DNA from 2 places in the Caballeronia sp. PC1 genome. Region 1 is predicted to be linked to the other one. Evidence: riboswitches for the same ligand, from Rfam matches in the RefSeq annotation. Region 1 holds a riboswitch; the other holds the start of a gene.
What was found. Region 1 has a riboswitch for FMN ahead of ribB (3,4-dihydroxy-2-butanone-4-phosphate synthase). Riboswitches for the same ligand answer to the same signal wherever they lie in the genome.
Positions count from the first base shown of each region.

Region 1 (3,774 bases):
CAGATTTATCCGCAAGCGGGCTGGGTCGAGCATGACCCGCTGGAGATCTGGTCGACGCAGGCGGGTGTCGCCGCTGAAGCCGTCACGCGCGCGGGGGTGCATGCCTCGTCGATTGCGGCGGTCGGCATCACGAACCAGCGCGAAACCACGATCGTCTGGGACCGTGAAACGGGCAAGCCGGTTTATAACGCGATCGTCTGGCAGGACCGGCGCATGGCCGGATTTTGCGACGAACTCAAGTCGCGCGGGCTCGAAGCGATGGTGCGCGCAAAGACCGGCCTGCCCATCGACGCCTACTTTTCCGCGACGAAGATCCGCTGGATTCTCGACAACGTCGAAGGCGCGCGCGAAAAAGCGCGGCAAGGACGGCTCGCCTTCGGCACCGTGGATAGCTGGCTCATGTGGAATTTCACGCGGCACGGCCTGCATGTCACCGATATCACGAACGCCTCGCGCACCATGCTCTTCAATATCCACGAGCGGCGCTGGGACGACGAACTGCTCGACGCATTCGATATTCCCCGCAACATGCTGCCCGAAGTGCGCACGTCGTCCGAGGTGTACGGCGCGACGCAAGGCACGGTGTTCGCCGCGGACATCCCGCTTGCGTCGCTTGCCGGCGATCAGCACGCGGCGCTCTTCGGCCAGATGTGCACGGACTCCGGCATGGTGAAGAACACCTACGGCACGGGGTGCTTTCTCGTCATGAACACCGGCGAGAAGCCGATCGAGTCGCGCAACAACCTCGTCACGACGATCGCGTGGCAGATCGGCGATCGGGTGAACTATGCGCTCGAAGGCAGCATCTTTATCGCGGGCGCCGTCGTGCAATGGCTGCGCGACGGGCTCGGCATCATCCGCCGCGCGAGCGAAATAGAAACGCTCGCGCGCGGCGTGCCGAATAGCGACGGCGTCTATTTCGTGCCCGCGTTCGCCGGACTCGGCGCGCCGCACTGGAACGCGCGCGCCCGCGGCTCGCTGTTCGGCGTCACGCGCGGCACCACGTCAAGCCATGTCGCGCGCGCGGCGCTCGATTCGATCGCGTATCAATCGCTCGACGTGCTGAAGGCAATGGAGGCGGACTCGGGCATGCGGATCGGCGAATTGCGCGTCGATGGCGGCGCCTGCGCGAACGATCTGCTGATGCAGTTTCAGGCGGACCTGCTCGGCGTCGATGTGGCGCGCCCGCGCGTCGCCGAGACGACCGCGCTCGGCGCGGCCTATCTCGCGGGGCTCGCGGTCGGCTACTGGAAAGATATCGACGAACTGAAGGCGCAATGGCAGCTCGCACGGCGTTTCGCGCCGTCGATGCCCGCACGCGAGATCGAGTCGTGTCTCGCCGGGTGGCAGCGCGCGGTCAACGCGGCGAAGGCCTGGGCGGATAGCTGAGGGCCGAATCGCATATGTCGCTTTGCGCAAAGCATATGACGCATGCGGCGGTGCAAAAAACCGGCGCGTGCGGTATCCTAAAAAAGCTGACGGGTCATTCGGCCCGAAGGCATTCAGTACGTCTTCAGGGCGGGGTGCAATTCCCCACCGGCGGTATGTGGCGAGGCTTCGCGGCCGGACCATGAGCCCGCGAGCGCCCGCGCCGGCACCATGCGCGGGGTCAGCAGATCTGGTGAGACGCCAGAGCCGACGGTCATAGTCCGGATGAGAGAAGATGTGCAGATGGTCATGTTCGTTCCCCGTCGCGATCCATCCATCGCGTCTATCCGGACGACGCCGCTCCAGCGTCGCCGTGGGGTGCCGTTCTGTCTGTTTGCAATGCCCTGAAACGTTTTTCGCTTAATTTTTGCGCGAGAGCGTTTCACATGTCCCAGACCCAAGCCACCAGCAGCCTGTCGTTCGCCGCACCCGCCGTCATCGCCGATGACGCCTCCGCCGATCTCCCGCAACTCGCATCGTTCGATATTCCGTCGCGCATCGCCGTCGCGCTCGACGCCATGCGCGAAGGCCGCCCCGTCGTGTTGCAGGACGACGACGATCGCGAGAACGAAGCCGATCTGATCGTCGCCGCCGAAAAGCTCACCGACGCCACGATGGCGCTTCTGATCCGCGAATGCAGCGGCATCGTGTGCCTGTGCCTGCCCGACGAAAAAGTGCGCGCGCTCGAACTCCCGCCGATGGCCGCCGCCAATGGCAGCCGCTACGGCACCGCGTTCACCGTGTCGATCGAAGCGCGCGAAGGCGTGACCACGGGCGTGTCGGCAACCGATCGCGTGACGACCATTCGCGCGGCCATCGCCGATCACGCGAAGCCGGGCGATATCGTCCGTCCCGGTCACGTCTTCCCGCTTCGCGCGATGCCGGGCGGCGTGCTCGCGCGGCGCGGCCACACGGAAGGCACGGTCGATCTGGCCGTCCTCGCCGGCCTCAAGCCCGCAGGCGTTTTGTGCGAACTGATGAACGCCGACGGCACGATGACGCGCGGCGCGCAAGTCGAGCGCTTCGCGAAGGAACACGGCCTGCCGATGCTGACCATCGCGGAACTGGTCGAATTCCGCGCGGCGCTGGCGGCCGCGCGTGAATCGGCTGTCGAAGCGGTCGAAGAAGTGGCGTAAGAAGCGGCTTAAAAATCAGGACAGCACGTCGCCGAAATCCCCGCGCACGCCCGCCGCGACGAGCGCGGGCAGTTCGTTCATGTGCTCCATGATCCGCGTGATGCCGGTTTCGCGCAGCACCTGAGCGTAGCCGGACGGAATATGGCTCGCGCCGACGAACGCGATGGTTTTCATGCCCGCCGCGCGCGCCGCCGTCAGTCCGGCGACGCTGTCCTCCACGACGAGGCAGCGCGCCGGATCGACTTCAAGCGTGCGCGCCGCGAGCAGATAGACATCCGGATAAGGCTTCGGCCGCTCGACCTGCTGCGCGCTGAACACCCGCGCGCCGACGATCTCGGCCAGCCCCGCACGCCGCACCGACGCGCGCACGCGCTCCATCCGGCTGTTCGACACGACCGCGACCGGCAGGCCGCAGCCTTCCAGCGCGGCGCGCACGCCCGCGATCGGTCCGACCGAGCGCGCAAGCTCCACGGAGACGCGCGCCTCGATCGTATCGACGAAATTCGGCGGCATGGCAATGCCGAACCGGGTCTCCAGATGCGCGAGAAAGCGCGACGTTTGCTGCCCGAAAGCCGTCTTGACGACCGGTTTGAAGTCGATGCCGGGAAACGTCTCGGTAAGGACGTCCAGCATTACGCGATCCGCGATGACTTCGCTATCGACGAGCACGCCGTCGCAATCGCAGATGAGATGATCGATCATGTTGGCTCGGATTACGTTGAGCCAACATGATAAGCGCTCAGCAGGCGTCGGCCGCTTTTACTTCGGATGTAATGCGCGGCGCGTCCAGCCGCGCGGCCCAGAACGTCACGCCGAGCGCGGCCAGCGCGACGAGCGCCGCAGCCCACGGCAGCGCATCGAGCGCATGGCCGTGCGTCAGCACCGCGCCGCCGAGCCACGCGCCGCCGGCATTGCCCACGTTGAATGCACCGATATTGAGCGTCGAAGCGAGATTCGGCGCGTCTTTCGCTTTCTCGACGACGCGCGTCTGCAGCGGCGGCACCGTCGCGAACGCCGCGATGCCCCATACGAAAATCGTGACGATCGCGCCGATCTGGCTGTGACTCGTCTTCGCGAACACCGCCATGACGATGGCGAGCGCGACGAGAATGCCCATCAGCGAGGGCATCAGCGCGCGGTCGGCGAGTCTGCCGCCGATCGTATTGCCGATCGTCAGACCGGCGCCGAACAGCACCAGAATCAGCGTGAC
Region 1 covers NZ_JAJUBH010000001.1:2,170,624-2,174,397, forward strand. Annotated here, with positions in the region: gene glpK (glycerol kinase GlpK) at 1-1,389, shown strand, start outside; FMN riboswitch at 1,506-1,669, shown strand; gene ribB (3,4-dihydroxy-2-butanone-4-phosphate synthase) at 1,815-2,564, shown strand; gene LY284_RS10440 (HAD family phosphatase) at 2,580-3,266, opposite strand; gene LY284_RS10445 (MFS transporter) at 3,304-3,774, opposite strand, start outside.

Region 2 (3,774 bases), on a different contig from region 1:
ACGTTCTCAATCACCAGTTCAGGCGACTTGTCGCTGTTGGCGGTCTCACCGACCGGAGGCGTACGTCCAACATCACTGGCGTTTTCGAACGGCGTGCTCTATGTGACCCATCAACAGGGTGCTCAGGAGCTTGGCGCCTATCGCGTCGGGTCCGATGGGAAACTCACATCACTCGCCCAGTACACCGTCGCTGTGCAAGATGCCCTTCCAACCCAAGTCGCCGTCAGCCCCGACGGGAAGTTTGTTGTCGTCAATGGGTTCCTGAAGACCGTCACTCCTGTCACGCCATTGAACATGCTTCTCGCCTATCCGATCAACAATGATGGAACGCTGGGACAGCCGGTCAGTAGTAAGTCAGCGGGGGTCGGGCCGTTCGGTGGCCGATTCGGTTCCGGCGCGCTGGCAGCCGCCTACATCGTCACAGAGGCAGCCGGAGGCACGGCCAGTTCATATTCGCTTTCCTCATCGGGAAGCTTTTCGACGCTAAGTGGACCTATCGCTGTCACCGGCCAACAAGCGCCGTGCTGGATTGCTCTGACGCCGGACAACAAGTTTGCCTACGTTGGCAACGGTAGTGGCGCGGTGTCGCTTTTCTCTCTCGACACTACCGGTAAGCTGACACTCGTCAACGCAGCGGTTGCGACAGAAACGGCAGTTGCAGGTCAAGCTTCCGCATTCGCTAACGACTCTTGGATTAGTCCGGACGGCAAATACCTATATCAGGACTATGCCGGCGACGACAAAATCGTGTCATACGCGATCGGACCCAACGGCACACTGACGAAGCTCGTTGAGCAACCTGCCAACACAGTGTCGAAGATCAGCCTCCAAGGTCTTACCGGTACTTGATTTCGCCGTGCTTTAGACGAGACCCGCGCCAACCGCGAAATTATTTCGCGAGATGTGCGAGCCTCGCCCTTGGGAAAGTGGCCCAACGCCGGGCCACTTTAAATCGCGTGTTCTTCAACTGACCGACGTCAAACTGGCAAGGCGCTCAGTTTGACCACCGTATCTGCGCACGCATGCGCGGCCTCGGCGCCCTTGACCACAAAATGTTCTGCAAAAAAGCTGATATGTTCTACGCCGCCGTGGAAATGATGGGGCGTCAGAACCGCAGAGAACACCGGCGTGCCCGTTTCGAGTTGCACTTGCATCAGCCCGTTGATAACTGCCGTCGCAACAAAATCATGCCGATAGATACCACCGTCGACAACAAGCCCTGCCGCGACGATGCCCGCGTAACGCCCACTTTGCGCCAACCGCTTGGCATGGAGCGGGATTTCAAATGCGCCCGGCACCTCAAAGAGTTCAATGTCTTCCAGATCAAAGCCCTTCTTGACCAACGACTCGACAAATGAGGCCTTGCATTGATCGACGATGTCTCGATGCCAGCAGGCTTGGACAAATGCGATACGGGGACGCTGAGAACCAGCGGAAGAGACTACGTCTGCTTCGATAGGGTTGGAGCTATTCATGAGCCTATGCCTGTTAGTGTGAACAGGGCGAAGGACAGCGAATGAAAACTAGGCGCGAACATGCGCACACATGCGCGAGCGCGCCTAATCTAACTAGCTATCCTGTTCTCTTTCATCCGGACTATACCGTCGGCCCCGGGATCTAACCGAGTCTGCTGACCCTATCGAACAAGCGATCATTCGATAAGCGCTCGCGGGCTACATCCCTTGGCAATTGCTGGATGATTACCGCCGGTGGGGAATCTCACCCCGCCCCGAGAACATGCTCTTCATGACATGAAGAACGAGGTGTACGGTACCACGAATCTACAATAAAAAACGCGCCCCAATTCTCACGCCTGGTGAGTGAAAGAGAGAGAATGACGCATTCGTTCCACGCACACCGTTCTCACTCGTGCGACAAAGCATGATTTGCATAAGCAATGAGAAAACGATTGCCAGACCGACTGCGATAACCGCGTGTAACGTCTCGGCCCAACAGCAGGAAGGCTTGGGGCGGAATGGCGCAAAGAGCGCAACTTATCTTCCAAACCAATTATTGGCACCGCTTCGCTCGAGGAGACGGCACGTGGACGACACCTCGCGACTTCCTGTTCGCATATTCAGAACGATGCGTTCGTGTTTTCTGATCAGAAATTGTATTGCAGATAAATCTGTTCAAAATTGATGCCAGGGTTCGGCTCTTTGATGCTCGCGTTCGATAGATGCTGAAAGCGGAACCCGGCCTGGTAGCTCTGCTTCTGCCCGAAGATCATGCCGACGCCAACCATATCGGCAAACTGGAAACCAGTCGATAGCGTGTAGTCTTGCGTTATTCGAGCATGCGACAGCACTCTCACGCCGACTCCGGCCTCAACGAATGGTCGGAAGTAGCCGGAACTCTTTATGAACCTCAGAACTGGAGTAAGGCCAAACTCCCACACGTTCGAATTCACAGCGTTGCTCTCGGTCGTATGCCAGTAGCCGATGTGCCCTTCACCGACGAGCGTGAAATGAAATCCACTAACTTCCCACCAAGTCAGGTTCGGATCCCACACAACCCCAACATCAGCCTTCTTGAAGTCGTGATTGGCTACGCCACCTGCGATCTGCAAACCCCAACGATCGGCATATGCTGACGTCGTGCCGAGGCTGAGTGCGACTGCGAGAGCGCTACGGAAGATTTTGTCACGCCAGAATGTTTTAGTTTGCATGAGCGTACTGAGGACGTTAGCGGCGGCCTTAGCCGAAGAAATGTCGAGCGATTGTAGTGCTACCCAGCTAACGTTGCATGGATCGCCATTCCTCAACCTACCATTACCATATCCAATCCCGTCTATCCAAATAGGATCGAGGTGGTAGTGATGCGCAAGGATGCTCCCGCCGCCCACTGAGACGTGCGAGTAGCCAAATCGAACTTCTGCTGACGGAGTCTTCGCTATTTGTTTAGTTGCTATGGAGAAACAAACTTACTAAACTCCCTACGCCGCTCATCTCAATTTACGCGAGTGGTTCTGTAATGTCGTATTTGAGCGCCGTACACGTTAAGGTCGGCATCGATTAGTGGCTTCAAAAACTATCAAAGCGGAAAGCGCCCGTTGGCAGTCGACGGCACTGAACCGGAAATCGGCCATGGCAATGAAATCCAAAGCGTCGTCCTCAATTCGACCTCCCCTAACACACTCCGAGATAGCCGATGGAAAGCGACGAAGCATGTTTGAGGTCGTGGCCGCCATCATCGCCTACCTTGCTTTCACCTCAGCAGTAGCGATTGCTGCGGTCAAGACTGACTCTCAGGCGCCCGCCTTTGCAGCCATCGCTACGGTGTTCGTGCTCGCGGGAATTTTGATGGTCAGCTTCGTGTTTCACAGGCTCGACAGGTACACCCCTGTGTCCGAGTGCGGTGTAAAAGAAATTGACGAAATTGCACGCCGCTGTCGGCAATGCGGAGAATACAAACTACGAGTCGTTGCCATGGGCCGCCCATTGCTTGGAGAGGATCTGCGGATCCTGTCTCAATTCCTACACGGGAAGACTTACGGCGACATTGATTCAAGTACGGACCCGGATGGCGCTGATTGAAAGGTCGTTGGCACGAATCCGCGGCGAACCTTATATAACACTGCTATTTGCACGACCATGCTAGGCGTATTAGTGTGTCTGAGCAGGCGGCATATATTTCTCTGAGATGCCTCTCATGTCTGCCTCTATGTCGATAACCCGGTTTCGCCCGGATGCCTTCGCTCGGTACAGGCCGGCATCCGCCGCGCCAAGAATACCCTTGGGCGATTTATCGAATATTGACGTCCAAGCGGCATGA
Region 2 covers NZ_JAJUBH010000003.1:1,068,935-1,072,708, reverse strand. Annotated here, with positions in the region: gene LY284_RS29515 (beta-propeller fold lactonase family protein) at 1-849, shown strand, start outside; gene LY284_RS29510 (6,7-dimethyl-8-ribityllumazine synthase) at 978-1,475, opposite strand; FMN riboswitch at 1,576-1,741, opposite strand; gene LY284_RS29505 (acyloxyacyl hydrolase) at 2,105-2,668, opposite strand; gene LY284_RS29500 (hypothetical protein) at 3,168-3,536, shown strand; gene LY284_RS29495 (sensor domain-containing diguanylate cyclase) at 3,606-3,774, opposite strand, start outside.
Region 2: it holds a riboswitch for FMN, as region 1 does, so the genes downstream of both, LY284_RS29510 (6,7-dimethyl-8-ribityllumazine synthase) here and ribB (3,4-dihydroxy-2-butanone-4-phosphate synthase) in region 1, are expected to answer to the same signal.